DNA from 4 places in the Streptomyces sp. NPDC088923 genome. Region 4 is predicted to be linked to each of the others. Evidence: riboswitches for the same ligand, from Rfam matches in the RefSeq annotation. Region 4 holds a riboswitch; each other region holds the start of a gene.
The links. Region 4 has a riboswitch for thiamine pyrophosphate ahead of thiO (glycine oxidase ThiO). Riboswitches for the same ligand answer to the same signal wherever they lie in the genome.
Positions count from the first base shown of each region.

Region 1 (7,541 bases), on a different contig from region 4:
CGCGCGGCGCACTGCGCGGTGTCGGTCACCAGGTACACCGAGAGGTCCGGGCTCACGACAATGCCGCCCGTGCCACGAGATCCCCGTCCCCCACGGCGGCGAGCGCGTCCAGGAAGCGGACCGCGAAGGTCCCAGGGCCCGGGCGGTCCCCGGCCACCGCCAGCTCCGCCGCGACCGTGTACGTCGTCACCGCCGCCACCGTCGCGTCGAGCGCGTCCTCCGTCACCGCCGCGAAGGCCGCCATCACCGCGCCGAGCGCGCAACCGCCGCCCGTCACCTTCGTGAGCAACACGTCCCCGTTCGCGATCCGCACCGTCCGCGCCCCGTCCGTCACGAGGTCCACGGGTCCCGAGACCGCGACGACCGCGCCGCTCGTCCGGGCCAGCTCCCGCGCCGCCTCCGCCGCCTGCTCGACCTTCTCGGCCGCGTCCACGCCGCGCCCGCCCGCCCCGGCGCCCGCGAGCGCCAGGATCTCGGAGGCGTTGCCCCGTACGACGGTGGGGCCGAGCGCGAGCAGCTCGTGCGCGAGCGGCGTACGCACCGGGAGCGCGCCGATCGCGACCGGGTCGAGCACCCACGGCGTGCCCGCCTCGCGCGCCGCCGTCGCCGCCTCCGTCATCGCGGCGCGCTGCTCGGCGTGCGGCGTGCCGAGATTGACGAGGACTCCGCCCGCGACCCGCGCGAAGGCGTCCGCCTCCCCGGGGACGTCGACCATCGCGGGCGAGGCCCCGAGCGCGAGCAACGCGTTCGCGGTGAAGTTCGTGACGACGGTGTTGGTCAGGCACTGCACGAGCGGCTCGGCGCCGCGTACCCGCGCGAGCGCGGCGCGGCTTGTTTCCAGCGGGGACATGAGGGAGCTCCAGGGGGGGGTCAGACGGAGGCGCGGTCGCGCCGGGTGCGCAGCCGCAGCGGGGCGTAGACGAGCAGCGCCACCAGGAAGGCGACGTAGTACGCGAGGTCGGCGCCGTGCAGCGCGTCGGCGACCGGCCCCGCGTACAGCGAGGTGTTCATGAACGGCACGGCGGCGGCGAAACCGACGAGGAAGGCGAGGGGCGCCGGCCACCACGGCACGGGGCGCGCGCTCTCGGCGGCGAGGTCGAGTGCCGTACCCGTACGCGCCCTCTCCCGGGCCCGCGCGCGCCAGTCCACGACGACGACGGCGAAGAACCCCGGAATCCAGTAGCCCACGAAGAGCAGTACGTTCTGGAAGCGCGCGGTCGTGTCGGCGGCGTGCATCCACAGCACGAGCGGAAGCCCGAGCGCCGCGGCGCCGGCTGCCGCGAACGGGCGCGGGACGCGCACGCCGACCGTCTGGAGCGCGAGCGAGCCGCTGTAGTCGTTCATCGCGTTGCTGCACAGCGCCGCGAGCGCGACGGCGAGCAGCCCGAAGCCGCCGAGCCAGCCCCCGCCGAGCAGCTTCTGCACGCCGCCCGCCGTCTGGTCGGTGAAGACCGAGGCGCCCCACAGGCCGAGCGTCTGCACCACGACGAAGGACAGGCTCACACCGAGCAGCGTGTACCAGAACATCCGCGTGCGCGAGGTCTTCGCGGGCAGATAGCGGCTGAAGTCGCTCGCGTACGGGGCCCAGGAGAGCGACAGGCTCAGCGCGACCGTGCTGGTCAGCATGATCGCGCCGAAGCGGTCCATGCCGTGGACGCTGCCGCTGGTCGTCGGGCTCACGCCGTCGAGCATCTTCACCGCCAGGACCACGAAGGCCACCGCGAGGACGAAGGACATGAGTTTCTGGAGCCGGTGGATCGCCTCGTAACCGAGCGCCCCCACGAGGCCCTGCCCGGCCATCATGACGAGCACCCCCAGCCAGAACGGCCAGCCGAAAAGCCGCGCGAGCGCGTCCCCGCCGAAGAGGCCGATGAGCGCGTCCCACGCGACCGAGGAGAGCCACTGGAGGATGCCCGGCAGGACGACCGCGGGCCCGAAGGCGAGCCGCGAGAGCGGCAGCTGACCGGCCCCGGTCCTGCTGCCCCACGTACCGAGGTACGCGACGGGGACCGCCCCGAGCAGCGTGCCCGCGACGACCGCGACGAGCGCGGTCGCGAAGTCGAGGCCGAGGACGATGCCGAGGGTCCCCGTGAAGACCCCCGTCATGGTGAGGTTCGGCGCGAACCACACCGTGAAGAGCCTGCCAGGACCGCCGTAGCGCCGGTCCTCGGGCACGGGCGCGATGCCGTGCGCCTCGACGCGCAGGTCGCCGGGCGCCTCGGGCATCCGGCCGCCGAAGACGCGAGCGGCCGGACGCGCCTGCTGAAGGGCCGCGCCCTCCGGGGCGCGACCGGGGGCATGCGGCAATGACATGGAAGACATCCCTCCGCCAGTACGAGCTGGTTCAGGTTCGACGGGTGTGATCTCAGCCCCTGGTGGGCACCCCGTGTCCGGTGATGCGGCCAGCGTAACGCCTGGTCGCGCCGCGCGGCGAAGGACCTTCGCGCCCCCGGATCGCGGAAGCACGGACTCCGTGCGCCGGGGCGCCCCGTATGCGCTCTCCTGAGTCCTTCCCGCCGGCGGCAAAGTGGATGGGCCCGGCCCCGGGGCCCGCCGTTCGGGCCCCCCGCGTCCCACTCCACTCCCAAGGAGCTGCCGCATGCCCGCCAGCCCAACGCAGAGCGGGGGCGCGGGCTTACCCCCGGCCCCCAGCGCGCCCCCCACTCTCGGCGTCGAGGAGGAGTTCCTGCTGGTCGACGCCGAGACCCTGCTCCCGGTCGACGCCGCGGAACGGGTACTCGACGTGCACCACCGGCTCCACCCAGGCGGAGCGGTGACGGTCCCGCAACGCGAACTGCTCAGCAGCATGATCGAGACCACGAGCCCGGTGTGCGCGGGCCTGCCCGAGCTGCGCGCCGAGGTCTCCGCCGCGCGCGAACGCCTCGTCGAGGCGGCCGGGAAGGCCGGCTGCCGCGTCCTCGCCCACGGCACGGCCGCCCGCCAGGCCCCGCCCCGTACCCCCACCGCGGCCCCGCACTACCGCGACGTCGCCGGGCTCTACCAGCTCCTCGCCCAGGGCACCGAGACCTGCGGCTGCCACATCCACGTCGGCGTCCCCGACCGCGAGGCCGCGGTGCACGCCCTCGACCACGTCCGCCCCTGGCTGCCGGTGCTCCTCGCCCTCTCGGCGAACTCCCCGTACGAACACGGCGTGGACACCGGGTTCGCGAGCTGGCGCACGATGGTCCTCTCGCGCTGGCCCACGACGCAGATCCCGCCGTACTTCGCGGACGCGGCCGACTACGACGCCACCCACCGCAGGCTCTTCGCGACCGGCGTCCTCCCCGAGCGGGCCCGCAACGCCTACTGGCTCGCGCGCCCCTCCGCGCACGTCCCGACGCTGGAGGTACGCGTCGCCGACGTCATGCCGACCGTGCGCGAGGTCGCCGCGCAGGCCGGGCTCACGCGCGCGCTCGTGGTGACGGCGCTGCGCGAGCGGGCGGCGGGCCGCGTTCCCGCGCCCGTCCCGGCGCACGACGTCGCGGCCGCGCTGTGGACGGCGGCGCGGTACGGGCTCGGCGGCTCGCTCGTCCACCCGCAGAGCGGTACGGCCGTACCGGCGGGCGAGGCGGTCGCCGCGCTGCTCGCCCACGTGGGCGAGGCGCTCTCGGACCTCGGGGACGAGGCGGAGGTCACCGCGGTGGTCCGGGACCTCCTCCGCCAGGGCGAGCCGGCCCGCCGGCAGCGCGCGGCGGCTCAGGGCTCGGGGGACGCGGGGGAGTGGGGAGCGGTGGGCTGACGGAGGCCCGGCACGGTTCCGGACTCCACTAGTGCGAGAGGCAGTTGATACGGGACCGCGCCCCGGCCACCTGAGGTGGCCGGGGCGCCGCGTCCGGCGGGGGGTCCAGTTCCGCCGAGATCTTGCGAGGGGGTTTACGGGAAGGTCAGCGACCAGCCGTTGATGGTCCCCTTGTCGCCCGAGTAGACGTCCTGCACCTTGAGCTTCCAGGTGCCGTTCGCGGCGACCGAGGAGGCGTTGACGGTGTAGGTGGCCTTGACGTTGTCGGCCGAGTCGGAGGAGCTGGAGTTCTTGAGGCGGTAGCTCGTGCCGTTCGGGGCGACGAGGTCGACCACGAGGTCACCGCGGTAGGTGTGCGTGATGTCCACCGAGACCGACAGGTTCGAGGGCGCGTTGCCGCTGCGGCCCGTCACGGCGATCGAGGAGGTGACCGCCGAACCGGCGTCCGGTATCGCGACCTTGGTGTTGGAGGTGAACACCGTCCCGCCGGGGTTGCCGGGGTCCGTGCCGCCACCGGAGCGGGCGCCGACGTTGATCGCCGCCCAGGCGTCCTGCACCGCCTTGTACTCGGCCGAGGTCGCCCCGTAGAGCGAGGAGGCCGCCGCGAGGGTGCCGGTACGGGCACTCGCGTAGTTGGTGGTGGAGGTGAACTGCGTGGTGAGCGCCTTGTACCAGATCTGGAGCGCCTTGTCCCGGCCGATGCCGGTGACCGGAAGGCCGTCGTACGTCGGCGAGTTGTAGCTCACGCCGTTGACGGTCTTGGCGCCGCTGCCCTCCGAGAGGAGGTAGAAGAAGTGGTTCGCGGGGCCCGAGGAGTAGTGCACGTCCTTGTTGCCGAGCGTGGACGACCAGTTGTCGGCCGAGGCGCCGTCCTTGCTGGGCTTGTCCATGTAGCGCAGCGGCGTGCCGTCGCCGTTGATGTCGATCTTCTCGCCGATGAGGTAGTCACCGGGGTCGGTCGCGGTGTTGGAGTAGAACTCCACCCCCGTGCCGAAGATGTCGCTCGTCGCCTCGTTCAGGCCACCGGACTCGCCGCTGTAGTTGAGGCCCGCGGTCTCCGAGGTGACCCCGTGGCTCATCTCGTGGCCCGCGACGTCGAGGGCGGTGAGCGGCGCGGCGTTGCCGGCCCCGTCCCCGTACGTCATGCAGAAGCAGCTGTCGTCCCAGAACGCGTTGACGTACTGGTTGCCGTAGTGGACCCGGGAGTAGGCGGCCACGCCGTCACCGCGGATGCCGCTGCGTCCGAAGGTGTCCTTGTAGAAGTCCCAGGTCTCCTGCGCGCCGTAGGCCGCGTCGGCCGCCGCCGTCTCCGCCGTGGTGCCCTTCCCGTCGCCCCACACGTCGTCGGGACCGGAGACGAGCGTGCCGGTGCCCGAGGTCTTGCCCGCGAGCGTGTACGTCTTGTGCCCGCCGCGCGTCGAGTCCGTCAGGTTGTACGTGGAGCCCGACTTGGTGGTGTTGATCGTCACGGTGCCGCTGTACTGCGTGTTCGCGGTGCCGTTCTCGATGCCCTGGTACTCGTACAGCTTCGCGCCCGTCGCCGCGTCCGTCACGACGTGGAGCTCGCTCGGCGTGCCATCCTCCTGGAGCCCGCCGATCACGGTCTCGTAGGCGAGTACGGGCTTGCCCTCGGCGAGCCACACCACCTTGCGCGGCGCCTGGTCGGTCGCCGGCTTCGCGGCCCCCTGCGCCTTCGCCGCGCCGAGCGCCTGCTTCTGCGCGGTCGCCGCGGGAACCTTCGCGGTGGTCTTCACGCCGCTGAGCTTCGCCTGCGAGGCCCGCACGACCTTGCCGGTCTCACCGGCCGGGTTCGTGGTGACGACCAAGTCGCCACCGAGGACGGGCAGTCCGCCGTACGTGCGCTCGTAGCGCGTGTGCAGCGTGCCGTCCTGGTCCTTGATCACATCCCGGACGACCAGCTTCTCCTGGGCGCCGAGGCTCAGTTCGTCGGCGGTCGCGGCGCTCTTCTTCTGTGCCTTGGCGATGAGTTCGGCGCGCTGTGCGGGGGACAGCTTCGCCGGCAGGGCTCCCGGCCTGGCCGCCGAGGCGGCTTTCCCGGTGGGGGAGGGCGCGGCCGTGGCCACGCCCGTCTGCATCGCGGCGGTCAGCAGCGCGGAGACCGCGAGCAGTGCGCCGCCGGTGGCCGCGGCGCGACGGGAGGAGGTTCGTCTCAAGGAAGGGCTCCTTCAACGGGCCGCACGCAGGCGGCCGGTGGGGTGACGAAGGGCCCGCGGTGGGCGGTGGTGAAGGAGCGTGCCCGACCGCTGGCCGAGGGAGACTGTGGCAGCCCCGGCCCGCGATTGTCAGGTGCGCATCACGAGGTTGGCGGATTCCGTTCGGCTCCCGGACGCGCGGGGTCGCTATGCGGACCCGTTCCCTGGAAAGAATTGGAAAAGAAGGCGCTTGCCTTCCGGCCGGGAAAGCCCCACTTCGTCCCCCGTCGACATGTGCCCGCAATGTCGCCGCCCGCTGAATCGTCCGGACCGCCCTTTTCCCTCCCCTTCCTCCCGGGACCCACCCCGTGTGACGCGCATAGATCACCAGGTTTGAGCCCCGGATGGCCGGAAACCGCGGCGAAGGAGCATTCTGCCGGGGGCGAGAGGGCGCACTCCGGCCCGCGCGCCGCCGGACCCGCGTACGCCCGCGCCGTCGCCCCCCGTCCACTCACCTACTGAGACGGCGCGGAGCGCGCGAAGGCGGCGCGGCGCGGACCGGGCTCAGGCCCTGGTCCGCGCCGCGCCGCCGTTTCCCCCGGTACTCCCGCGCGGTCCCGCTCAGTCGTCGTAGTGCGTCGGCGGGTACGGGTCGCGCTCCTTGCGGGCCTCCAGCTGGTCCGGGCGCGCCTCGCCCCTGCGCACCTCGCGGTCGATCTCCGTCTTCTCGTCCTGGTACTGACGGCTCTCCGTCACCCGCTCGGGCGGGTTGGTGTCCGTCGCCGGCGGCACCTCGGCGGGGTCGTACGGGTCGAGCCCGGCCCGCACCCGCTCCTCCTCCGTACGCGCGGCGAGCCGTTCGTCGTCGGGCCTGCGGGGCATCCCGCGACGGGGGCTGTTCTCCTCGGACTGGGAGCGGTGGTGCTTCGACATGCGGCCTCCTGGGTGGTGCGGGGCCCCGGCGTACGGGGCGCGCGACTGCGGTGCCCGCGCTGTCCAGCGTCTCATCGCGGTCATATCTGTCAAACGGTACGAAGCGGGGCGAGGCGGTGTCGCGCGCCCCCGCGCCCGCCGGGATGCGCCCCCGGCCCGCCCGGAGCAGCCTGGAGACGGAGAGGAGAACGCGCATGCGCAGCTACCAAGGTCCCGCCCTGCTGCTCGGAGAGGGCACGGGGGTGAGTGCGGCCGGTATCGACGTGGTCGTGGCGCTCACGGTCCTGGAACCCTCCGACGGCCCCGAGGGTCACGGCGAACCCTGGACCGCGACCCTGGAAGCGGCAGCCGGCTCCCGCGCCCTCGCGGACCTCGCCGGCCTGGCCCTCCTCCTGCGCCTCCCGACCGGGGCCGAGGGGGAGATCCTCCTGGAGTGGGTCAGCGAGGACACGCGGGAATCGGGCCGGGCGACAGGGAACGGGGCGGCGCCGCTGTGACGTTCTCCAGCGGCACCGCCGCCGCGCCCTGGAGCGGCTGTGCCCGGCGCGCGGAGACGCTGTCCGCGCCGGGCCGCCGCCTGCGCGTCGCGAGGTTTTGCAGATACTGCATTTTTGCCTAATATGCAGGACGTGACGAACGACCACGCGCCCGTCGGCGGGCTCCGGCAGCGGAAGAAGCGCGCGACCCGCGCCGCCCTCGCCGAGGCCGCCATCCGG
Region 1 covers NZ_JBIVIO010000006.1:181,838-189,378, reverse strand. The annotation lists gene thiE (thiamine phosphate synthase) at 1-56, opposite strand, end outside; gene thiM (hydroxyethylthiazole kinase) at 53-850, opposite strand; gene ACIP4O_RS23085 (purine-cytosine permease family protein) at 871-2,313, opposite strand; TPP riboswitch at 2,305-2,397, opposite strand; gene ACIP4O_RS23080 (glutamate--cysteine ligase) at 2,600-3,739, shown strand; gene ACIP4O_RS23075 (M4 family metallopeptidase) at 3,874-5,913, opposite strand; gene ACIP4O_RS23070 (DEAD/DEAH box helicase) at 6,514-6,825, opposite strand; gene ACIP4O_RS23065 (hypothetical protein) at 7,020-7,322, shown strand; gene ACIP4O_RS23060 (TetR/AcrR family transcriptional regulator) at 7,446-7,541, shown strand, end outside.
Region 1: linked by a shared signal. The riboswitch ahead of ACIP4O_RS23085 (purine-cytosine permease family protein) and the one ahead of thiO (glycine oxidase ThiO) in region 4 are both predicted to bind thiamine pyrophosphate.

Region 2 (7,541 bases), on a different contig from region 4:
CGAGCACCGACGCGGCGTCGCGCAGCCGTTGGTCGACGGCGCGCAGCACGGGAAGCATCGTCCGTACGACGAACGGCGCACCCACGAGCGCCTGGGCGAGCGGGACGAGAATCCAGGACGCGCGCAGATCGAGTGGAGGCTCGTCGAGTGCGATGAGGAACCCGAAGCCCACGGTGACCGCCGAGACTCCGAGCGGCAGCATCAGCAGGGCGTCGAAGCCGCGCAGCAACCGCGACATGCCGCCCGGCCGGCCGTCCTTCCCGCGTCGCTCCCGGCTGAGCGCGACGGCGGCGAGTCCGCCGACGACGAGGGCGATCAGCGTCGCCACGGCCGCGTAGCGCAGAGAGTTGCCAACCGCCGCGATGGGAGCGACGAGAAAAGCCCCTCCGTCGGAGGAGCCAAGAGCCCGGAAGTAGGTCAGCCCGAAGCCGTCCGGGGCGTCGAAGGCGCGCAGGACGAGCACGGCGAGCGGCAGTACGAGAAGTACCGCGACGACGCCCAGGACGCCGCTGAGCAGCGTCCACTGCGCCACGCCGCGTGGCCGCCGCGCCGTACGCGACGGGTCCACGAGCCGCAACGTGCTCTCCCCCCTGCGCACCACCCACGCGTGGAGGGCCAGCACCATGACGACCGCGCCCAGCTGGACGAGCGTCAGCACCGCTGCCGTGGAGAGATCGAGCAGCTGCGCCGTCTGCCGGTAGATCTCCACCTCCAGCGTCGAGTAGCCCGGGCCCCCGAGGATCTGCACGATCCCGAAAGACGTGAAGGTGAACAGGAACACCATCAACGCCGCCGACGCCACGGCGGGAGCGAGCGCCGGCAGCGTGACCGCCCGCCAGGCCCGCCAGCGCGAAGCGCCCAGGGTGCGCGCGGCGTCCTCCTGCCGCGTGTCCAACTGCGCCCACAAACCGCCCACCGTGCGCACCACGACGGAGTAGTTGAAGAAGACGTGGGCCGCGAGGATCGCCCACACCGTCGTGTCGAGCCGTACACCCCACAGCTCGTCCAACAGCCCGCCGCGTCCGAGCACGGCGAGGAATGCACTGCCGACCACGACTGTGGGCAGAACGAACGGCACTGTGACGACGGCGCGCAGCACGCCTTTCCCGGGAAAAGCGAAGCGCGCGAAGACGTACGCCCCGGGCAGGGCGAGGAGGAGGGTGAGCGCCGTGGACGCCAGTGCCTGCCACGTGGTGAACCAGAGCACGTCGCGTATGTCGCGTCGCCCCAGGACATCGGCGACGGCGCCGAGCTGCCACCCCGCCGAGGTGTGCAGCCCACGACCCACGATCGCCGCGACGGGATAGCCGAAGAACAGGCCGAAGAAGAGGGTGGGCCCCGCGACGAGGAGCAGCACGGTGACGCGACGTCGCGTCACGGGACGTGCCGCGGCGAGGCGACGTCGCGCGGGACGTCGCGACGTGTCCCCGCGACGTACGCCGCGTACGGGTCCCTCGTGCGACGCCTCTCGCGACGTCCCGCGGGGCCTCACTTGACGACCAGTGAGGTCCAGGCGTTGATCCAGTCCTCACGGTGCTCGGCGATCTTCTGCGGCGCGACGGTCCGCGCTCCGTCGGCGTCCGCTCCGTACCGCGTGAACACATCCGGCAGCGGCGTCCCCTTGACGACCGGATTGACGAACATCTGGAGCGGCATGTCCCGCTGGAAGGTGTCGCTCAGGAGGAAATCGAGGAGCGCCTTGCCGCCCTCCGGGTTGGGCGCACCATCGAGCAGACCCGCGAACTCCGTCTGCCGGAAGCACGTCCCGGTCGCGACGCCCGTGGGTGCGTCCTTGGGGCGCGGGTCCGCGTAGAGGACCTCGACGGGCGGGCTGGAGGCGTACGAGACGACGAGCGGCCGGTCGCCGCCGGCCTTGCGGCCCCCCGAGGAGCCCGAGAACTCCTCGTTGTACGCCTGCTCCCAGCTGTCGACGACCTTGACCCCGTTGTCGCGAAGTTTCTTCCAGTACGACTTCCAGCCCTGCTCCCCGTACTGCGCGACGCTGCCGAGGAGGAAGCCGAGCCCCGGCGAGGATGTCGCCGTGTTCTCCGTGACGAGCAGGTTCTTGTAGGCAGGGTCGGCGAGGTCGTCGAGGCTCTGCGGCGGGTCGAGCTTCTCGTCCTTGAAGTACTTCTTGTCATAGTTGACGCATATATCGCCCGTGTCGACGGGGGTGACGCGGTGCCGCTTGCCGTCGAGCTGGATATCGGCGGGGACGGCGGAGAGCCCCTTTGCCTCGTACGGCTGGAAGACGCCTTGCTCCAGGGCGCGGGACAGCAGCGTGTTGTCGACGCCGAAGAAGACGTCGCCCTGGGGGTGTCCCTTGGTGAGGACGGCCTGGTTCACCGCTTGGCCCGCGTCGCCGCTCTTGAGGACCTTGAGGCGGTACCCGGTTTTCTGCTCGAACTTTTTCAGCACGCTCTTGGAGGCAGCGAAGGAGTCGTGGCTGACGAGGGTGACCGTCTTGCCGCTCGACGAGCCGGTATCGGACCCCGAGTCGTCGCCACAGGCGGCGAGGCTTGTAGCAGCCAGACCCGCGGCGATGATGGCGGCGACGGTCCTGCGTCGGGTGGTCATGGATTCCTCCTGGGGTTGGCCAGGAGAAGACGCGGCCCTGCCCGCGGCCGACGGGGCCGCGGGCAGGGCACAACAGCACGAGTGGTGACCGAACTCCCTACCCGGAATGACCCGGGCGAGGTTCAGAGGGTCTGCGACCTATACACCGACTGCCGGTGTGATGTCGCACTCTCAGCGCTGCGGCGCTCCCCTGTCGGAATGTGTACGTCGTACGGAGTATGAAGATGTCGCGCTCCCGGACACGCCGCGAGCGATGGTGCTCGCACACCCTATCGCTACGTCGCGCGCGGGCCCGCGCCGTGCACGCGGCGTCCCCTACGCGCGACGCGTCCCTGCACAGCCCACGCTGCCCACGCCGCGCCCTGCACACGCCGCGCGCTCCACCGCCGCGCCGCGTCCTCCACACGCCGCGCGCTCCACCGCCACGCCGCACCTCACCACCGCGGCACCACGCCACCGCCGGAGCGCCCACACCCCGTCGCGCGGTGCTCAGCGTTCCGCCGCCGCCAGCTGCCCGCACGCCCCGTCGATCTCCTGTCCCCGCGTGTCGCGCACCGTCACCGGCACACCGTGCGCCGCGATCGCGTCCACGAAGGCGCGCTCGTCCTCCGGCCGCGACGCGGTCCACTTCGACCCGGGCGTCGGATTGAGCGGAATCAGGTTGACGTGCACGCGCTTGTTCTTCAGGAGCCGGCCCAGAAGGTCGCCCCGCCACGCCTGGTCGTTGATGTCGCGGATGAGCGCGTACTCGATCGACACGCGCCGCCCCGACTTCTCCGCGTACTCCCACGCGGCGTCCAGGACCTCACGGACCTTCCACCGCGTGTTGACCGGCACCAGCGTGTCCCGCAGTTCGTCGTCCGGAGCGTGCAAAGAGACCGCGAGCCTGCACTTGAACCCCTCGTCCGCGAAACGATGGATCGCGGGCACCAGGCCCACCGTGGATACGGTGATGCCGCGCTGCGAGAGCCCGAGCCCGTCAGGCTCCGGGTCGGTGAGCCTGCGGATCGCGCCCACGACGCGGTTGTAGTTGGCGAGCGGCTCCCCCATCCCCATGAAGACGATGTTGGAGAGCCTCGCCGGCCCGCCGGGAATCTCCCCGTCACGCAGCGCGCGCATGCCCTCGACGATCTGGTGCACGATCTCGGCCGTCGAGAGATTGCGGTCGAGCCCGGCCTGCCCTGTCGCGCAGAACGGGCAGTTCATCCCGCAGCCCGCCTGGGAGGAGATGCACATGGTGACGCGGTCCGGGTAGCGCATAAGTACCGATTCGACGAGCGTGCCGTCGAAGAGGCGCCACAGCGTCTTGCGCGTCGTGTCGTCGTCGCACGAGATATGCCGCACGACCGACATCAGCTCGGGCAGCAGTTGCTCCTGGAGCCGCCCCCGCGCCGCGGCGGGGATGTCGGTCCACTGCGCCGGGTCTTGCGCGTAGCGCGCGAAGTAGTGCTGCGAGAGCTGCTTGGCGCGGAAGGGCTTCTCGCCGATGGCGGCGACGGCCTCCTTGCGCTCGGCGGGGCTGAGGTCGGCGAGGTGACGAGGGGGCTTCTTGGCACCGCGCGGCGCGACGAAGGTGAGTTCTCCCGGTGCGGGCGGCATGGGCCAGTACTCCTCAGATACGGTGCGGCGCCGCGCGCCCCTGGGGACGCGACGACGCGCCGGGTGGGCGCCTCGGGGGCGGCGTACGGGGCGCGCGACGTCGCCCCGCTGGGCGCGACGCGGCGTGAGCCCGTACACGAAAGGGTCCGCCGTACGTCACGGCGGACCCTTTCAGCGTAACGCGCGCCCGGACCACTCCCCGAGCCGAAGGACGGACACCGGTCCGAGCCCGAGCCAGACCTCGGCCCGAGCCACCCGGAGCTCAGCCCGAGCCGACGAACAGGACGAGCAGTAGCCACACGACGGGCGCCGTGGGCAGCAGCGAGTCGAGCCGGTCCATGATGCCGCCGTGGCCGGGAAGCAACGTCCCCATGTCCTTGATCCCCAGGTCCCGCTTGATCATGGACTCACCGAGGTCGCCCAGGGTGGCGCTGGCAGCGACGGCCAGGCCGAGGAGCAGCCCCTGCCACCACTGCCCGTCGTCGATCATGAACTGCATCAGCAGCGCCCCGGCGACCATCGCGAAGCTCACCGCGCCCAGGAGACCTTCGCGCGTCTTGCCCGGGCTGATGCGGGGCGCGAGCTTGTGCGTGCCGAAGCGCCAGCCCACCGCGTAGGCCCCGGTGTCGCTGACGACAGTGAGCACGAGGAAGAGCAGCACGCGCCGCGGCCCGTCGTCCGCGGTGAGCAGCAGCGCGACGAACGTCGCGAGGAACGGCACGTAGAACGTCGCGAACACGCCCGCCGTGACGTCCCGCAGGTAGCCCTCCGGCGGCTGGAACATCCGCCACACGAGCACGACGAGCGCCGTCAGCGCCATCGCCACCCACGCGCCCTCGGCGCCCCGCACGTAGCCCGCGACGACCATCGCGACGCCGCCCGCGGCGAGCGGGATCAGCGGCGCCTTGATCTGCTTGCGCTCGGCGAGGCGGGAGGTCAGTTCCCACAGGCCGACGACGACGGCGAGCGCTATGACGCCGACGAAGACGGCCTTGACGATGAACAACGACGCGACGACAACGACCCCGAGACCGAGACCGACCCCTATGGCCGCCCCCAGGTTCCGGCCGGCGCTCTTCTTCTGCCTGCCGGGGCTCGGTGCGGAGGACGGCTGCACAGGCGTCGGGGACGACTGCGCGGCCGGGGAGACGGGGGGTACGGGCTCGGGTCGGCCGGGCTCCCGCGGCACCTCGTCGCGGAACAGGGGACCACTCAGCCGAGCGGCCCCCCGGTCGTCGTCCTGGTCGCCGCCGTTCGCGGGTACGTCGGGCACGATGGGCATGGGCCGAGTCTCTTGGACGTCATGCGCTTCGTACACGGGACCCGCCGAGGCAGCCCCCTGTCCGGAGGTGGGCCACGGCTCGCCGTATCCGGTACGGGGCGGCGCGTCCCAGGAGGAGTCGTTCATCAGACCTCAAGCAGCTCGGATTCCTTGTGCTTGAGCAGCTCGTCCACCTGCGCGACGTACTTCGCGGTGGTGTCGTCGAGCTCCTTCTCCGCGCGGCGCACCTCGTCCTCGCCGGTCTCCTTGTCCTTGACCAGCTTGTCGAGGGCGTCCTTGGCCTTGCGGCGCACGGCGCGGATCGAGACGCGCGCGTCCTCGCCCTTGGTCCGTGCGACCTTGATGAACTCCTTGCGGCGTTCCTCGGTCAGCTCGGGGAAGACCACCCGGATGATATGTCCGTCGTTGCTCGGGTTGACGCCGAGGTCCGAGTCGCGGATGGCCTGCTCGATGTTGCGCAGCGCGCTCTTGTCGAACGGGGTCACGACGGCCATACGGGGCTCGGGCACCGAGAACGAGGCGAGCTGGTTGATCGGCGTCATCGCCCCGTAGTAGTCCGCGACGATCTTGTTGAACATCGCGGGGTGCGCGCGACCGGTACGAATGGCGGCCAAGTCCTCCTTGGCGACCACCACGGCCTTCTCCATCTTCTCCTCTGCTTCGAGGAGGATCTCTTCGATCACCACTTGCTCCTGCGTGTCTTGAGTTGGCCTGATGAGGTTCGTCCCGCCGCGGGGGCGAGAGGCGCACAGGTCCGGCTGCGTCGCTTCCGTACTGCACGGTGTCCGAGCGACGGGGCTTTGTCCATCCCGTCACTCGGCGACGGCGCTCCGTGCTCGCCCGCGAGGGCGGCCGGAGCACGCGGCGGTCAGGCCCGAGTGCCCTGGTCGCTCACGAGCGTGCCGATCTTCTCACCCTTGACCGCCCGGGCGATATTGCCCGCGGTCAGCAGCTCGAAGACGAGGATCGGGAGCTTGTTGTCGCGGCAGAGGGTGATGGCGGTCATGTCGGCGACCTTGAGGTCGCGCGTGATGACCTCGCCGTAGCCGAGGGCGTCGAACTTGACGGCGTCGGCGTTGGTCTTCGGGTCCGAGTCGTAGACGCCGTCCACGCCGTTCTTGCCCATGAGGAGGGCTTCGGCGTGGATCTCCAGGGCGCGCTGCGCGGCGGTGGTGTCGGTGGAGAAGTACGGCATTCCCATGCCGGCGCCGAAGATGACGACGCGTCCCTTCTCCAGGTGCCGCACGGCGCGCAGCGGGATGTACGGCTCGGCCACCTGCCCCATCGTGATCGCCGTCTGGACGCGGGAGTCGATGCCCTCCTTCTCCAGGAAGTCCTGGAGAGCGAGGCAGTTCATGACGGTGCCGAGCATGCCCATGTAGTCGGAGCGCGCGCGGTCCATGCCGCGCTGCTGGAGCTCGGCGCCGCGGAAGAAGTTGCCCCCGCCGATGACGACGGCGATCTGGGCGCCGTCGCGTACGACGGCGGCGATCTCGCGCGCGATGGTGTGCACCACGTCGGGGTCGACCCCGAGCCCGCCACCACCGGCGAACGCCTCACCGGACAGCTTCAGCAAGAAGCGGCCGGCGCCCTTGCCGTGCACGCTGGAATCGGTGGTTTTATCGGCTTCGGCCGTCGTCATGGGGTTCTCCTCGTGATGCACATAGCAAGAAGGCCATTGCCGGCGGGCGTCGTGGGCACCCCGTGCACGGCAATGGCCTCCTCGTCAGATCAGCGCCTCGTCCCGCGCCCTGTGGGGTACGGGACAAGAAGCTCCGCGTCCCCTCCGGCGCATGCCGGGCGGGACGCCGAGCCGGTCGTGGTGCGGACTCAGATGCCGACCTTGATGCGCACGAAGCGCTTCAGGGTGACACCGGCCTCGTCCAGGACCTTCTTGACGGACTTCTTGTTGTCCTTGGCGAACGGCTGGTCGAGGAGGGTGACCTCCTTGAAGAAGCCGTTGACGCGACCCTCGACGATCTTGGGGAGCGCGGCCTCGGGCTTGCCCTCGTTGCGCGAGGTCTCCTCGGCGACGCGACGCTCGGACTCGACGACCTCGGCCGGGACGTCCTCGCGCGAGAGG
Region 2 covers NZ_JBIVIO010000002.1:877,595-885,135, reverse strand. The annotation lists gene ACIP4O_RS15100 (ABC transporter permease) at 1-1,378, opposite strand, end outside; gene ACIP4O_RS15095 (thiamine ABC transporter substrate binding subunit) at 1,489-2,577, opposite strand; TPP riboswitch at 2,654-2,779, opposite strand; gene rlmN (23S rRNA (adenine(2503)-C(2))-methyltransferase RlmN) at 3,067-4,176, opposite strand; gene ACIP4O_RS15085 (phosphatidate cytidylyltransferase) at 4,439-5,584, opposite strand; gene frr (ribosome recycling factor) at 5,584-6,141, opposite strand; gene pyrH (UMP kinase) at 6,327-7,100, opposite strand; gene tsf (translation elongation factor Ts) at 7,289-7,541, opposite strand, start outside.
Region 2: linked by a shared signal. The riboswitch ahead of ACIP4O_RS15095 (thiamine ABC transporter substrate binding subunit) and the one ahead of thiO (glycine oxidase ThiO) in region 4 are both predicted to bind thiamine pyrophosphate.

Region 3 (7,541 bases), 2.0 Mb from region 4:
AAGCCAGGGTTGCCACGTGCCCCTCCGCCGGGTTTTCCCGCCTAGCATCGAAGCAGGCCGGGCGGGACCCGGAACCGGTTGAAGCGAGGTAGCAACGATGGGTGTGCGGGAGATAGTCACGGACTTGCCGTGGTGGGTGAAGTGGGTGGCCGTACCGCTCATCGCGCTGGCGATCTTCGGCGGTGTGATCGTCTCGATTCTGAGCGTGGTGGTCGGCCTGCTCTTCAAGGCGCTCGTCTTCGTCGTCGTGGTCGCGGCGCTCGTCTTCGTCGTGCGCAAGTTCAAGGAGTCGGCGGGGCCAGGAAGCCGGCGCTGACCGAGGGACCTCTGCCGGTCGGCGCCGCGCCCGTCGCGCGGCCACCGGCGGGGGATATCCGCGTCCCGGAGTTGACGGGGAGCCCCCCGAATGGACGTTATCGACCACCAACTCCGTTCCGGAGGAGCGCCGTTGCCCTCCACTGATACGTAGCTCTGCGTGACGCTTGGGCCGCTGCTGTCGCCGCCCGGGGCCGGTGTGTTCGTATGGTCCGTGCGGGCCGAAGGGGTGAACGTGGGGAAATCCCCGCGTGCCTTGCATGTGCGGAACGCCTGGGGGCAGCCGGAATACGGGTGATCGGTGGCGGGGATTCCACGAATCGCCCGACCGAAAACGGCTCGGACGGATTTTCCCGCACGTTTCTTCTCGCAATCAGCAACGGCGGGATCACGCGCTGTGATGTGATGTGTTCACTGAGCTAGGTGTCAGGAGTGTCAGGGGATTTGCCCCTGGCAAGGTGACGGCAATCGACGGGGTTGGCGATGCGCGAGTCCGTACAGGCAGAGGTCATGATGAGCTTCCTCGTTTCCGAGGAGCTCTCGTTCCGTATCCCCGTCGAGCTTCGCTACGAGGCCGCCGATCCCTACGCGGTACGGCTTACCTTCCACCTGCCCGGTGATGCCCCGGTCTCGTGGACGTTCGGGCGCGAACTGCTCGCGGACGGGATCGACGAGGCTTGCGGCGACGGGGATGTACGGGTCTCGCCCGTCGAGCCGGAGCCCCTGCTCGACGGGGAGGGCCCCGGAGAACTGCACATCAGGCTCCAGGTCGGCACCGATCAGGCGCTCTTCCGGGTGGGGATGGCGCCCATCGTCGCCTTCCTCGACCGGACCGACCGCCTCGTCCCGCTGGGCGAGGAGCGTGCCTGTGCCGACTTCGAGAGCCACCTCGACGACGCCCTGCACCGCATCCTGGCCGAGGAGCCGAGCGCGGGCTGAGCCAGCCTCCAGGCTCAGCGGCGCCCGCCTCTCGTGCCTGTCGCCGCCTGCCCGTCTCTCGTGCCTGTGCGGGCCGCCCGCCCCTCGTGCGTGCCGCGCCGCCGCCCCTCAGCGTTTCCTGCGGCGTCCGCCGCCCCCGAGCAGCCGCCCCGCGGATACGGGGCCGGGCACCTCAGGGCGTGGCGGCACGCCCTGAGCGTCGGACGACGACGGGTGCGGAACACGGTCCGCCGAGACCACGAGGGTCGCGAGCGCCGTCGTGACCGGCACCGAGGCGACGAGACCGATCGAGCCGACGAGCGTCCGCACGATCTCCTCACCGACGAGTTCGCTCGTCGCGACCGCGCCCACGTCGCTGCGCGCGAGCGAGAAGAGCAGCAGGAGCGGCAGCGCCGCCCCCGCGTAGGCGAGGACCAGCGTGTTGACCACCGAGGCGATGTGGTCGCGGCCGATCCTGAGCCCCGCGCGGTACAGCGCGCGCCGCGTCATGCCGGGATCGGCCTGGTGCAGCTCCCAGACGGCCGAGGTCTGCGTGACCGTCACGTCGTCGAGCACACCGAGCGAGCCGATGAGCACCCCCGCGAGGAGCAGCCCGCTCATGTCGATGTGCGGGTAGAGCCCGTGGATGAGGCCCGTGTTGTCGTCGGTGTTGCCGGTGAGCGCCGCCCAGCCGATGAAGAGCGAACCCAGTACCCCGATGAGCAGGAGCGAGGTGAGCGTGCCGAGCACCGCGACGGAGGTGCGCGCGCTGAGGCCGTGGCACAGGTAGAGCGCGATCAGCATGATGGCGCTCGCGCCGACCACCGCCACGACGAGCGGGTTCGACCCCTCCAGGATCGCGGGCAGGATGAAGAAGGTCAGCACCAGGAAGCTCACGGCGAGCGCCACGAGGGCCATGAGCCCCCGCAGTCTTCCCACCGCCACGACGACGAGCGCGAAGACCGCGGCGAGCAGCACCATCGGCGGGGTACGGCCCACATCCGTGACGGAGTACTGGAGTTCACGCGGCGCGTCGGGCGCGTAGGCGAGGACGACCTTTTGACCCGCGTGGAGCCGTCGCGAGGCGTCGGGGCGGACCAGCTCGGGGTAGCGGTGCCCCTTGTCCTTCCCCTCGGTGACCTCGACCGTCGCCTGCTCGCAGACGCCCGCCGCGTGCTCCCCCGACGCCGCGCCAGGTCCCGCGCCACCAGCCCCGCTCGACGGCGTCGACGCGCCCGCACCGCCGGATGCCGTCGTGCCCGTACCACCGGACGAGGGGTCCTGCGCCCCGCCCCCTCCGCTCCCCTGCCCCGAGCCCCCGCCCCCGGCCACGTCGTCGCAGCCGACGTGCTCGATAGCGGTGACCACGCCGCTGACGGTCTGCCGGTCGAAGCCGACACCCGTCCGCTGGTGCGCCCCCGGAGCCCCGGGCCACAGCAGGACCAGTCCGGCGACGACTGCTGCGGCGAAGGGGACCAGGACAGCCGCGATGACCACCCGCAGCCGTCGCGAACCGGGAGTCGCCGGACCGTGGCTGTGGCCGTGCTCGTGACCTGGGGGGCGGCTCTCGGGGGACGAGGGGGGCGAGGGGGACGGTGGGGGCGCCTGAGGCGTGGGAGGTGGCGTCGTCACTGGCCGATCATCGCAAGAACCGAGGGGGCCCTCTGGCCAGCACGCCAGGACGGGCGCTAGCGTGGGACGCGATTTGTCCCCGCGGGAGCTCGGAGCACCGGGCTGAGAGGGCGCTGATCTCCTCGTACGACCGCACACGCGGCCGGAGGACGAAACGCTGCGCCGACCGCTGAACCTGTTACCGGGTAATGCCGGCGTAGGGAGTAGGTCTCATGACCACATCGGACGCGCACATTCCTGCCTCCGCACAGGAGCACGACACCACCGCACCCGCTCGCGCCCTCGGTGCGCACAAGGCGTACATCGAGGGCGAACGGGCGGGGCTGCGGGTGCCCGTGCGGAGGGTGCACCTGAGCGACGGCCGCGCGCTGACGCTGTACGACACCTCGGGCCCGTACACCGATCCGTCCGTCACCACGGACGTACGGCGCGGGCTCGACACGCCGCGCGCGCCGTGGATCGCGGCGCGCGGCGACACCGAGACGTATCCCGGTCGCGGGGTACGGCCGGAGGACGACGGCCCGCAGCACACCGTTCCGCGTGGCGGGGCGCGCCGGCTCGACGCGGTCTTCCCCGGGCGCTCGCGCCGTCCGCGTCGCGCCCGCTCGGCGACGCCGGTGACGCAGCTCGCGTACGCCCGGCGGGGCGAGATCACGCCGGAGATGGAGTACGCGGCGTTGCGCGAGGGCGTCGCCCCCGAGGTCGTACGCGAGGAACTGGCCGCCGGGCGGGCCGTACTTCCCGCGAACATCAATCACCCCGAGAGCGAGCCGATGGTCATCGGCAAGCGGTTCCTCGTGAAGATCAACGCGAACATCGGCAACTCGGCGGTCACCTCCTCGATCGAGGAGGAGGTGGAGAAGATGACGTGGGCGACGCGCTGGGGCGCCGACACCGTCATGGACCTTTCGACGGGCCGCGACATCCACACCACCCGGGAGTGGATTCTGCGCAACTCCCCTGTCCCCATTGGCACCGTGCCGCTCTACCAGGCGCTGGAGAAGACCGGGGGGAAGGCGGAGGAGCTGAGCTGGGAGCTGTACCGCGACACGATCGTGGAACAGGCCGAGCAGGGCGTCGACTACATGACCGTGCACGCGGGGGTGCGGCTCGCGTACGTACCGCTCACCGCGCGCCGGACCACCGGAATCGTCTCGCGCGGCGGTTCCATCATGGCGGCGTGGTGCCTCGCGCACCACCAGGAGTCCTTCCTGTACGAGCACTTCGAGGAGCTGTGCGAGATCCTCGCGGCGTACGACGTGACGTTCTCGCTCGGGGACGGCTTGCGGCCCGGCTCCGTCGCGGACGCCAACGACGAGGCGCAGTTCGCCGAGCTGCGCACGCTCGGCGAACTCACGGCGGTGGCCCGCGGGCACGGCGTGCAGACGATGGTCGAGGGCCCCGGGCATGTACCGATGCACAAGATCAAGGAGAACGTGGAGCTTCAGCAGGAACTGTGCGACGGAGCGCCGTTCTACACGCTCGGGCCGCTCACGACGGACGTCGCGCCGGGCTACGACCACATCACCTCCGGCATCGGCGCCGCGATGATCGCGTGGTGGGGCACCGCGATGCTCTGCTACGTGACGCCCAAGGAACACCTCGGGCTTCCCGACAGGGACGACGTGAAGACCGGGGTCATCACGTACAAGATCGCCGCTCACGCCGCCGATCTGGCCAAGGGCCACCCGGGGGCGCGGGAATGGGACGACGCGCTCTCGCAGGCGCGCTTCGACTTCCGGTGGGAGGACCAGTTCAACCTGTCGCTCGATCCGGAGACGGCGCGGTCCTTCCACGACGAGACCTTGCCCGCCGAACCGGCGAAGACCGCGCACTTCTGCTCCATGTGCGGGCCCAAGTTCTGCTCGATGCGGATCAGCAGGGACATCAGCGAGCGCTTCGGCGCGGAGGACGGTACGGAGCTGAGCAAGGAGGAGATCGCGGCCGGGATGATGGAGAAGTCGCGGGAGTTCGCCGCTACGGGGAACCGCGTGTATCTGCCGCTGGCGGAGTGAGGCTGCCGTCGGCCGCGTGAGCGGAGGGCTCCGGGCGGGTGGCTCCGGGCTCCTTCCGGAAGGGCCCGGACCGGTTCTGGGCACACTTCGCCGCGCGGTCGCGGGTTTCCTCCGGTGGTGAGCGGCAACCCGCAGGCCATGACTGGAGAGAACCCGCAGACCAAGCACTCCCGCGACGCCGTGGCCGCTTCGGCCTCCGCGCCCGGGACCGAAGATGCCCCGGTGGCGGCGACGGCGTCGGAGAAGGCCGATGCGGCGCTCTCCGCGGCCGGGGCGAAGACGGAACAGGCCGCCGAGACGGCGCGGGAACGTGCGCGCGCCGCCGGAGCGGCGGGCAAGCGTGTGGAAGCGAAGGCGAGGACGGGTGTGGACGCCGGGCGGCGCAAGGTCTCCGAGGTCTCGGAGAAGGCCGTCGCCTCGGCGGGCACGGCTTGGGGCACGGTCCGCGAGCACAAGGTGGCCGTGACAACCGCGGGCGCCGGGCTGCTGACGGTGGCCACGGCCTCGTTCCTCGCGGGACGGAAGTCCGGGGTACGGGCGGTGGGGCCGCTCACGCGGCTGACCGGCGGGAAGCTGTAGCGCGGGGGATTCCCCTCGGGGCCCGATGTTTCACGTGAAACATCCACTTCGGTGTTTCACGTGAAACATCGGGCTTTCCTGCGTGCGGGTGCGGGTGCGGGTGCGGGTGCGGGTGCGGGTGCGGGCGGGGGATGCCCGTGCGTGGGTGACGGCTTGCGATGTTTCACGTGAAACATCGCTTAATCCGGGCGGTGTTCCGGACCGCCGAAGTCGGGGCTGCTGAAATCGGGGCTGGAGTAGCGAGGACGGGAGGCCGCCTCGCCGTCCGCCTCGGGGCTGCTGAAGCCGGGGCGGTGGTAACCGAGGCGCGGCATCCGGGAAGGGCCGCTACGGCTGTGCACGGGACCGTCCTGCACGGGGTCCTCCCCGCCCGGGCGGTCGTCCCCGCCGTACTCCTGGACGTCCGCGTGCTCTTGGAAGAAGGGCAGGAATCCCTTCTCCAGAAGGGCGCGTCGCCAGTCGGCGCGGGCCCGGTCCACTGCCTCGGTCTCGGGATCGGGTTCGGCGGTGCGCGGACGGCGCGGGTCGGCGGGGAGTGCCGTGGCGCCGTTGCGCAGGGCGGCGAGAAGCAGGGCGACCCCGGCGATGAGGATGGCGGCGGCGGCGAGGACGGCGAAGATCCAGCCGGCGGTGAGCAGGGCGTCGCCGATGACGTGCTCGCTGTCCACGAGCCGCAGCAGGTAGCCGATGAGCAGCAGGACGACGGCGGCGACCCCGGCGAGCACGGGGGTGAGCGCGGCGACCACGGCGACAGCCCCGGCACCCGAGGCCTCGGTCACCTCGCCGAGCGCCGCGGCGAGCCCTCCGGCCTCTTGCGCCCGCACCGGCACCTCGGCTTGGCCGGTATCCCCGGCCGTGCGTATCCGCAGGTCCTCGCGCACTCTGACGTAGTGCCGGTACTCGGGCGCGGCGGTGGCCGCGATAAGACCTGCCGAGCCGAGCGCCAGGGCCTTCAGCCGCGTGGCGGGGAGCTGCCGGTCGGGGTCCGGCGCGGCCGGCCGCGGTACGGCCTGGCGCAGGGCCTCGTCGAGAACTCGCTCGAACTCGGGGTGGTCCTCGGGCAGCAAGTGCGGAGCGCTGTTCATGTGCATCCCCCGATGCTCCGTAGGGCCAAGGCGCCCGCTGGGTGCGGGCAGAGGGCGGAAGCGGAGGAGAGCCTGCTACGGATAAGGCGATGGTAGGCCGGGGACGGCGCAGGGTAACAGGGTGTTTCCGGAAATTGACCAGTCGTACAGGGGGACGCGGCGGCACGTGCGCCCCCCGCACGCCGGGTGGCGCGCCTGTCCGGGCAGGCAGGGAGGGGCGTACGGGCGGTGGGCGTGCCTGTGCGCGGGGCGGCGGGGGATCGTCGGTGCGCCGGAGCGGGGACGGAGTGCGGGCGGGTGGGGTTGGTACGAGGGCGTGCGGGACGGGCCGCACGGCGGCGGTACGGGGTGGCGGCAGCCGTACGGTGCGGGCGGGGCGAGTCCGTACGGTGCGGGCTGCGGGGGCCCGACGGTGCGGCGCCAGGGAGCAGCGGGGGTACCCGGCGGGGCCGGGCCGGGCCTGGTGTCAGGCCGGGAAGGGCACCTGACGTACCAGCAGCGTCCCTGCCATGGTCACACCGCCGTCCATCGCGACGGCCAGCCGGTCCGCGTAGATGTGCGCGTCCTCGATCACCGGGCGCGGGGTCTCCTCGCCGTCCTCGGTGCCGACGTCGCCGAGGAGGTACGGGATGGGGCTGTGGCCGTGGACGATGCGGGAGCCGCCGAAGGTGTCGAGCAGCTCACGTACCGCCTCGGGCCCTGTCCGCTCGTCACGGAAGGCGAAGCGCTTGGTGAACTTGCGGAAGAGATCCCAGCACTCGTCCGGATCGTTGCGCGTGAGGACGTCGTGGATCGTGTCGTTGACGGCCTCGATCGTGGAGCCGTAGTCGAGATAGGCGGTGGTGTCGGAGTGCACGAGCAGGTGCTCGTCCTCCTCCACGATCGCGTCGAGCCGGGACATCCACTGGAGGTGGACGTCCTGGAGGCGGTCCATGTCCGTCTTCTGACCGCCGTTGAGGAGCCAGGCCGCCTGGAAGGTGGCGGTGCCCGCTCCGGA
Region 3 covers NZ_JBIVIO010000001.1:123,114-130,654, forward strand. The annotation lists gene ACIP4O_RS00675 (DUF5326 family protein) at 98-316, shown strand; gene ACIP4O_RS00680 (SsgA family sporulation/cell division regulator) at 799-1,254, shown strand; gene ACIP4O_RS00685 (YibE/F family protein) at 1,363-2,865, opposite strand; TPP riboswitch at 2,937-3,085, shown strand; gene thiC (phosphomethylpyrimidine synthase ThiC) at 3,078-4,880, shown strand; gene ACIP4O_RS00695 (hypothetical protein) at 5,019-5,459, shown strand; gene ACIP4O_RS00700 (hypothetical protein) at 5,639-6,550, opposite strand; gene ACIP4O_RS00705 (metallophosphoesterase family protein) at 7,011-7,541, opposite strand, start outside.
Region 3: linked by a shared signal. The riboswitch ahead of thiC (phosphomethylpyrimidine synthase ThiC) and the one ahead of thiO (glycine oxidase ThiO) in region 4 are both predicted to bind thiamine pyrophosphate.

Region 4 (7,541 bases):
GTCCTGCGCATCGCCGAGGCGCTGGGGGCGCGCGCCTGGGACACGGCGGGCGGAATGCTCACCGGCCCCGGCGACACCTCGGGCTGGCACGCCTTCCAGGAGTTCCGGGACCACCTGACGGGTGTGCGGAGCGGGGGGTGAGGCGGTACGGGGACGGGGCCGCCGTCCGCGTACCGCCGCCCCGTCCCCGTCCCTCAGAACGCCGGGCGCTCCGGGTCCAGCTCGGCGCGGTCCTCCACCGGGGACGAGGCCTCGGCGAAGTGGCGGCGCGGGATGCGGCCCGCGCGGTGGGCCAGACGGCCCGCCTCCGTCGCGTGCCGCATCGCGCGCGCCATCAGCTCCGGCTCGCGCGCCCGCGTCACCGCCGAGGCGAGCATCACCGCCGCGCAGCCCAGCTCCATCGCGAGCGCCACGTCCGAGGCCGTCCCCGCGCCCGCGTCGAGGATCACGGGGACGCGCGCCCGCTCCGTGATGAGCTGGAAGTTGTGCGGATTGCGGATGCCGAGCCCGGAACCGATCGGCGAGCCGAGCGGCATGACGGCCGCGCAGCCCACGTCCTCCAGCTTCCGCGCGAGCACCGGGTCGTCGTTCGTGTACGGGAGCACGGTGAACCCGTCGTCGACGAGGACCTCGGCCGCGTCGAGCAGCTCCACCGGATCGGGCAGCAGGGTGCGCTCGTCCGCGACGACCTCCAGCTTCACGAGGTCCGTGCCGAGCGCCTCGCGCGCGAGCCGCGCCGTGAGCACCGCCTCGCCCGCCGTGTGACAGCCCGCCGTGTTCGGCAGCACCCGGATGCCGAGCCGGTCGAGCACCGAGAGCACCGAACCCTGCGTGCCCGGGTCCAGACGGCGCATCGCGACCGTCGTCAGCTCCGTGCCCGAGGCGGTCAGCGCGCGCTCCAGGACGTCGAGACTGGGCGCGCCGCCGGTGCCCATGATCAGCCGCGAGGAGTACGTCGTCCCCGCCAGCACGAAAGGATCGTCGGCCATGAGCGCCTCAGCCTCCCTGGACAGCGGTCAGGATCTCGACGCGGTCCCCCGCGGCGAGCACGGTCGCGGGCCAGTCGCCACGCGGGACGACCGTCTCGTTGACGGCGGCGGCGACCCCCGTACGGGCCCGGCTCAGCCCGGTGACGAGCACGTCGAGCGTCGTGCCCGCGGGGACGGCGTGCTCGGCGCCGTTGACTCTCACGGTCAGGTCGAGGTTCACAGCACGGGCTCCGGGCTTCTCGTGAATCGCTGGGGGGTGAAGGGGCGCGCGGCTTCCGGCAGCGCGTCATGGGCCAGGGCATGCGCCATGACGGCGCCCGTCTCGGGGGCGAGGAGCACCCCGTTGCGGCCGTGACCCGTCGCGAGGTGCAGTCCGGGGAGCGCCGTGGGGCCGAGGAGCGGCGCGTTGTCGGGCGAGGCGGGGCGCAGCCCGGCACGGGTCTCGGTGAGCGCGAGTTCGGTGATGCCGGGGAGCAGTTCGTGCGCGTCGCGCAGCAGGGCGTAGACGCCGCCCGCCGTGACCGTCGTGTCCCTGCCCCGCTCCTCGCTCGTCGCGCCCACCACGAGTTCGCCGTTCTCACGCGGCACGAGGTAGAGGCTCCCGCCCCGTACGACGGCGCGCACCGTGCGGCGCAGGAACTCCGCGTACGCGCCGTCCATCCGCAACCGCAGGACCTGGCCCTTCACCGGCCGTACGGGGACGACGACCTCGGGCGGCAACCCCGCCAGGTCCGTGCTGAAGCACCCGGCCGCGAGCACCGTGCGGGCCGCGTCCACGCGCGCGCCGTCCGCGAGCACGACGCCGCGCGCCCGGTCCCCCTCCACCACGAGCCGCGCCGCCCTCGCCCGCCGGAACCCCACCCCGGCCCGGGCGCACGCGACGAGCAGTGCCCCCGCGACCCGGCGCGGATCGACCTGGTGGTCGCCCTCGACACGCAGCCCGCCCCGTATCCCCGGCGCGAGCATCGGCTCCAGGCGGCGGCACTCCCGGCCCGTCAGCCACTGCGAGTCGAGCCCGCGCCGCGTGTGCAGCGCGTGCAGTTCGCGCAGTTCGGCGCGGTCGTCGGCGTCCAGCGCGACGGCGAGCGTCCCGCAGGCGCGGTACCCGAGGTCCCGCCCGCTCGCCTCGCCCAGTTCGGCCGCGAACTCCGGCCACCGCCGCGCCGAGGCGAGCCCGAGCGCGAGCAACGCCTCCTCGCCGTAGTGCGGTTCGGTGACGGCCGCGAGCATCCCGGCGGCGACCTGCGCCGCCCCGCCCCCCGGCTCCGGATCGACCACCGTCACCCGCGCCCCGCCGAGCGCGGCCCGCCACGCGGTCACGAGCCCGACGATCCCGCCCCCGACCACGAGGACATCCCCACCACTGGCCACCAAGCCCCCTCCCTTCGCCGGAATGACCCGGATCAGGTTCATACGGTCGGAGGCCGCAGCCCCCCTCTCAGCCCGGTCCGCCCGGACTCCCGCGGTGTGCGCGGCACAGCTTAGGGGGTGGCGGGGCGGAACGGGCGCCCCGGTCCCCGCTTCCCGCGCCGGGCGGTGCGCCGGACCCGGCCGGTCCTGCCCGGATCCCTCCGGCCGTGGTCCCCCTCGCCTGCGCCGGGCGCCCGACGACCTCGGCCCGAGTGGCCCCGGCCTTTGGTCCGGCCTGGCCCCGGCCTTTGGTCCGGCCTGGCCCCGGCCTTTGGTCCCGGGCGGCCCGGAAGCGCCTGGTGTGGGCGGGATCTCGTGGGGGAGCGGGCTCGGGGGCGGGGGTGGGCGGCCTAGAGTTGCGGGCGTGAGCGGAGACCGGGAGCAGCAGGGGCGGGTCGTTGTCGTCGGCGCCGGGATGGCGGGGGTGCGGACCGTCGTGGCGCTGCGCGAGGAGGGGTACGAGGGGGACGTCGTGCTGCTCGGCGAGGAGCCGCACGCCCCGTACGACCGTCCTCCGCTCTCCAAGTCCGTGCTCCTCGGCAGCGCCGAGACCTCCGCCTTCGACGTCGACTTCGCCGCGCTCGGGACCGAGCTGCGGCTCGGGGTGCGCGCCACCGGGCTGCGCGCCGCCGCGCACGAGATCGACACGAGCGAGGGCCCGCTCGGCTACGACCACCTCGTGCTCGCGACCGGCACCGCGCCCGTACGGCTCCCCGGCACCGCCCAGCACCCCCACGTCCACCTCCTGCACACCCTCGACGACGTCCGCGCCCTGCGCGCGGTCCTCGCGCGCCGCGCCGAGGTCGCCGTCGTCGGCGCGGGCTGGATCGGCGCCGAGTTCACGACGGCCGCGCGCGAGGCGGGCTGCGCCGTCACCGTCCTGGAGGCCGCCGGCCACCCGCTCAGCGGCGCGCTGCCCGCCGAGGTCGCCGCGCCGATGGCGAAGTGGTACGCCGAGGCGGGCGCCCGGCTGCGCACCGACGCCCGCGTCGCCGCCGTCGAGGACGACGCCGTCGTCCTGGCGGGCGGCGAGCGCGTGCCCGCCGACGCCGTCCTCGTCGGCATCGGCGCCCGCCCCGTCACCGGCTGGCTCGAAGGCTCCGGCATCGACCTCGCCCCGGACGGCTCGGTCCGTACCGACGCCTGGCTGCGCACCTCGCTGCCCGACGTCCACGCGGTCGGCGACTGCGCCTCCTTCCCCTCGCGGCGGTACGGGCGGCGCCTGACCGTGCACCACTGGGACAACGCCCTCCAGGGCCCCCACACGCTCGCCGGCGTCCTCACGGGCGAGCGCGCCGAGCCGTACGACCCGGTGCCCTACTTCTGGTCCGAGCAGTTCGGGCGCTTCGTGCAGTACGCGGGCGACCACGCGGGCGCGAGCCGCCTCGTGTGGCGCGGCGACCCGGACGGGGCCGCCTGGACCGTGTGCTGGCTGGAGGAGGACGGGCGGCTCGCCGCCGTGCTCGCCGTCGGCCGCCCCCGCGACCTCGCCCAGGGGCGCAAACTCATCGCCTCGGGCGCGACGCTCGACCCCGTACTCCTCGCGGACGCGGCACGGCCCCTGAAGACGGCCGTGCGCTGACCGGTGGCCCGGGCCCCCGCCCCGTCGCCCGCGGGGACCCTCCCGCTACCGCCCGGCCGCCCGGGATGGCACGCTTGTCCCGTGACCCAGATTGATGCCAAGACCGAAGCGCTCGTCCCCGAGTGGCTCAGCCTCCCCGACATCGCCGAACGGTTCGACGTCGAGGTGACCCGGGTGCGCCAGTTGGTGAAGGAGGGCCAGCTCGTCGCCGTCCGCCGCGGCGAGAACAACGCCCTCTACGTGCCCGCCGCCTTCCTCGACGGCAACCGCACCGTGCGCGGCCTGTCCGGGCTGCTGACCCTGCTGCGCGACGACGGCTTCGACGACGTGGAGATCATCCAGTGGATGTTCACTCCCGACCCGACGCTGCCCGGCACCCCCGCCCAGGCGATGAGCGAGAACCGGGGCACGGAGGTGAAGCGCCGCGCCCAGGCCCTCGCCTTCTGAGCCGGACCGCGGGACCACGGTGACCCCCGCCCCTGCACGAGTGGCATGATCCTCATGTCGTACGAACAGGGGTGGGGCATGCCGAACCGAACACCGCGCGATCCGCGCACCGCGCTCGCCGACGCCCGTCTCTACCTCTGCACGGACGCCCGCAAGCGCCAGAACGACCTGCCCGGCTTCCTCGACGCCGTCCTCTCCGGCGGGGTCGACATCGTCCAGCTGCGGGACAAGGGCCTGGAGGCGGCCGAGGAGCTCGAACTCCTCCAGGTCTTCGCCGACGCCTGCCGCCGCCACGGCAAACTCCTCGCCGTGAACGACCGCGCCGACATCGCCCACGCCGCCCGCGCCGACGTGCTCCACCTCGGGCAGGGCGACCTCCCCGTCCCCGCCGCGCGCGCCCTGATCGGCCCCGACGTGCTCGTCGGCCGCTCGACCCACAGCGAGGCGGAGGCCGCGGCGGCGGCCGTGCGGGACGGCGTCGACTACTTCTGCACCGGCCCCTGCTGGCCGACCCCCACCAAGCCCGGCCGTCCCGCCCCCGGCCTGCCCCTCGTGCGCTACGCCGCCGCCCTCGGCACCACCCGCCCGTGGTTCGCGATCGGGGGCATCGACGCGGCCCGCCTGGACGAGGTCCTCGACGCCGGGGCGCGCCGCGTCGTCGTCGTCCGGGCACTGACCGAGGCCGACGACCCGGAGGACGCGGCCCGCGACCTCGCCCGCCGGGTGCGCGCGCTGCCCCTGGAGACGCCCTCCGTCCAAGGCGTGGACAAGAAGACCGCGTAACGGGCATAACACTCCGCTTCGCCTCGCTGACCGGCGGCTTCTGGCTACCCTGCCCCTATGGCCTCCGGCACCGCATCCACCTGGACCTCCGAGCACCCGACCGTGGCGGAGGTGCTCGCGAGCGGCAAACGCTCCTACTCCTTCGAGTTCTGGGCGCCGAAGACCCCGAAGGGCGAGCGCAACCTGTGGAACGCGCTGCGCCGCGTCGAGGCCGTCGCGCCGAGCTTCGTCTCGGTGACGTACGGCGCCGGCGGCAGCACCCGCACCGGCACGGTGCGCGCCACGCAGGCGATCGCCGAGAACACCACGCTCGTCCCCGTCGCCCACCTCACCGCCGTCGAGCACTCGGTCGCCGAGCTGCGCCACATGATCGGGCAGTACGCGGACGGCGGCGTCCGGAACATCCTCGCCGTGCGCGGCGACCCGCCCGGGGACCCGCTCGGCGACTGGGTGGCGCGCGCGGACGGGCTGACGTACGCCGCCGAACTCGTGCGCCTCATCAAGGAATCGGGAAATTTCTGCGTGGGTGTCGCGGCCTTCCCCGAGATGCATCCGCGCTCCGAGAACTGGGACTCCGACGTCCGGTACTTCGTCGACAAGTGCCGGGCCGGGGCGGATTACGCGATCACGCAGATGTTCTTCGATCCGGCCTCCTACCTGCGCCTGCGCGACCGGCTCGCCGCCGCCGGGTGCGAGACCCCGGTGATTCCCGAGGTCATGCCGGTGACGAGCGTGCGCCAGCTGGAGCGGCTCTCCCGGCTCAGCACCGCCGCCTTCCCCGAGACGGTGAAAGAACGCATGCTCGCGGCGAAGGACGACCCGGCGGCGGTACGCTCCATGGGAATCGAGTTCGCCACAGAGTTCTGCGCGCGACTGCTGGCCGAGGATGTCCCGGGGCTGCACTTCATCACGCTCAACAACTCCACGGCGACACTGGAGATCCACGAGAATCTGGGCCTTCCCCACCACAGGCCCTGATCCGACGGACGGACCCCGGCCCCCATGCCGGGGCGAGAGGGGCGTACATGGGCTGGGCGGTCCTCTATTTCGCTTTCGCCGTAGTGGCGTTGTGGCTCCTCGGGGAGGTGCTGCTCCAGTACAAGGCGCGGCTGCGCTGGCGCCTGCTCGCCTTCGCGGGCTTCCTCGGCGTGGTGCTCGGCGTGCTCATGGCCTCGGTCTTCGTGATCGTCCTCGGCGCGCTCGCCTTCGCGACCGGGCAGACCCTCGTCACGCTCTCCTTCCGGCGCGGCTTCGCGGCGGGCTGGGCCCTCAAGGGCAAGGCGGGCGAGAAGCTCGGCGCGCTCGGCGACCGGGTGCGCGGCGAGCGCGAGCGGGGTCCCGCGCTGGAAATCTCCGACCTGCGCGAGGAGTCCGGCGAGCCCGTACGCGAGCAGCCCGGGTCCCCCGAGACCCCCGAGGCCGCCACGACCTCGGTCCTCGACGCGGTCAACGTCGCGGAGGGCAGGGGAGTGCTGAGCGAGCCGGCCGCGGCGGAGGCTTCCTGGCAGTCCCCGGTCGCCGAGCACACCCCCGGCTACCAGTCCGGCTACGACCCGTACACCGGCCACGGCTACGCCCCGGAGACGGCCCCCGCAGCGTGGGACCAGCAGCAGCCCGGGTACGGGACGGGGACGCACGACGCGGGCGCGAGCGCGGCCGCGTACGGCACCGGTCCGTACGAGACGTCCAAGTACGACGCCTCCGGGTACGACACCACCGGGTACGACACCTCCTCCTTCGCGAACGCGTCGCCCTTCGGCGGCGCGTTCGCGCAGCAGCCCCAGGACACCAGCGGTACCTGGGCGGGGCTGGTGCAGGGCGACGCCACGGGCACGTGGGGCACGACGACGGATGGGTGGGGGCAGCAGTACGCGCAACAGCAGCCGTACGCCGCGCCCCAGCCTTCCCAGGAGCAGTACCAGCAGCCCTACGCGGACCCCTACGCCGACCCGTACGCGACGTCCGGCTACGGCTATCCCGCGCAGGAGCAGGGCGGGCAGGAGACCCCGCCCGGTGGGGTGTGGGTGCCGCGGCAGCGGGAGGACGAGCAGCAGGGCGGGGCGTGGCCGGCGGGCCCGTACGAGGGCAGCGAGGGGTATGGGTACCGGGGCTGATAGGGCGTCCGCGAGGTGAGTGAGTACTCACTCATGCCCAAAGCTTCCCGGAAAACGGACCACACTTTCGAGTGAGACGTGGTGCGAGTTTCCCGGAGTTATCCACAGATTCGGGCGGATGGCGCTGAGGGGGCTTCGAGTTGGGGGAGGATGGTATTGGGGTCGCCCCCCGGGCGGGAGGGGGCTGTCCGCCCCCGGGGAGACCCCCCTCACGTC
Region 4 covers NZ_JBIVIO010000001.1:2,132,357-2,139,897, forward strand. The annotation lists gene ACIP4O_RS09630 (hypothetical protein) at 1-141, shown strand, start outside; gene ACIP4O_RS09635 (thiazole synthase) at 195-989, opposite strand; gene thiS (sulfur carrier protein ThiS) at 997-1,209, opposite strand; gene thiO (glycine oxidase ThiO) at 1,206-2,336, opposite strand; TPP riboswitch at 2,353-2,463, opposite strand; gene ACIP4O_RS09650 (NAD(P)/FAD-dependent oxidoreductase) at 2,764-3,981, shown strand; gene ACIP4O_RS09655 (Rv2175c family DNA-binding protein) at 4,063-4,428, shown strand; gene thiE (thiamine phosphate synthase) at 4,507-5,211, shown strand; gene metF (methylenetetrahydrofolate reductase [NAD(P)H]) at 5,269-6,189, shown strand; gene ACIP4O_RS09670 (hypothetical protein) at 6,237-7,325, shown strand; gene ACIP4O_RS09675 (phytoene desaturase family protein) at 7,535-7,541, opposite strand, start outside.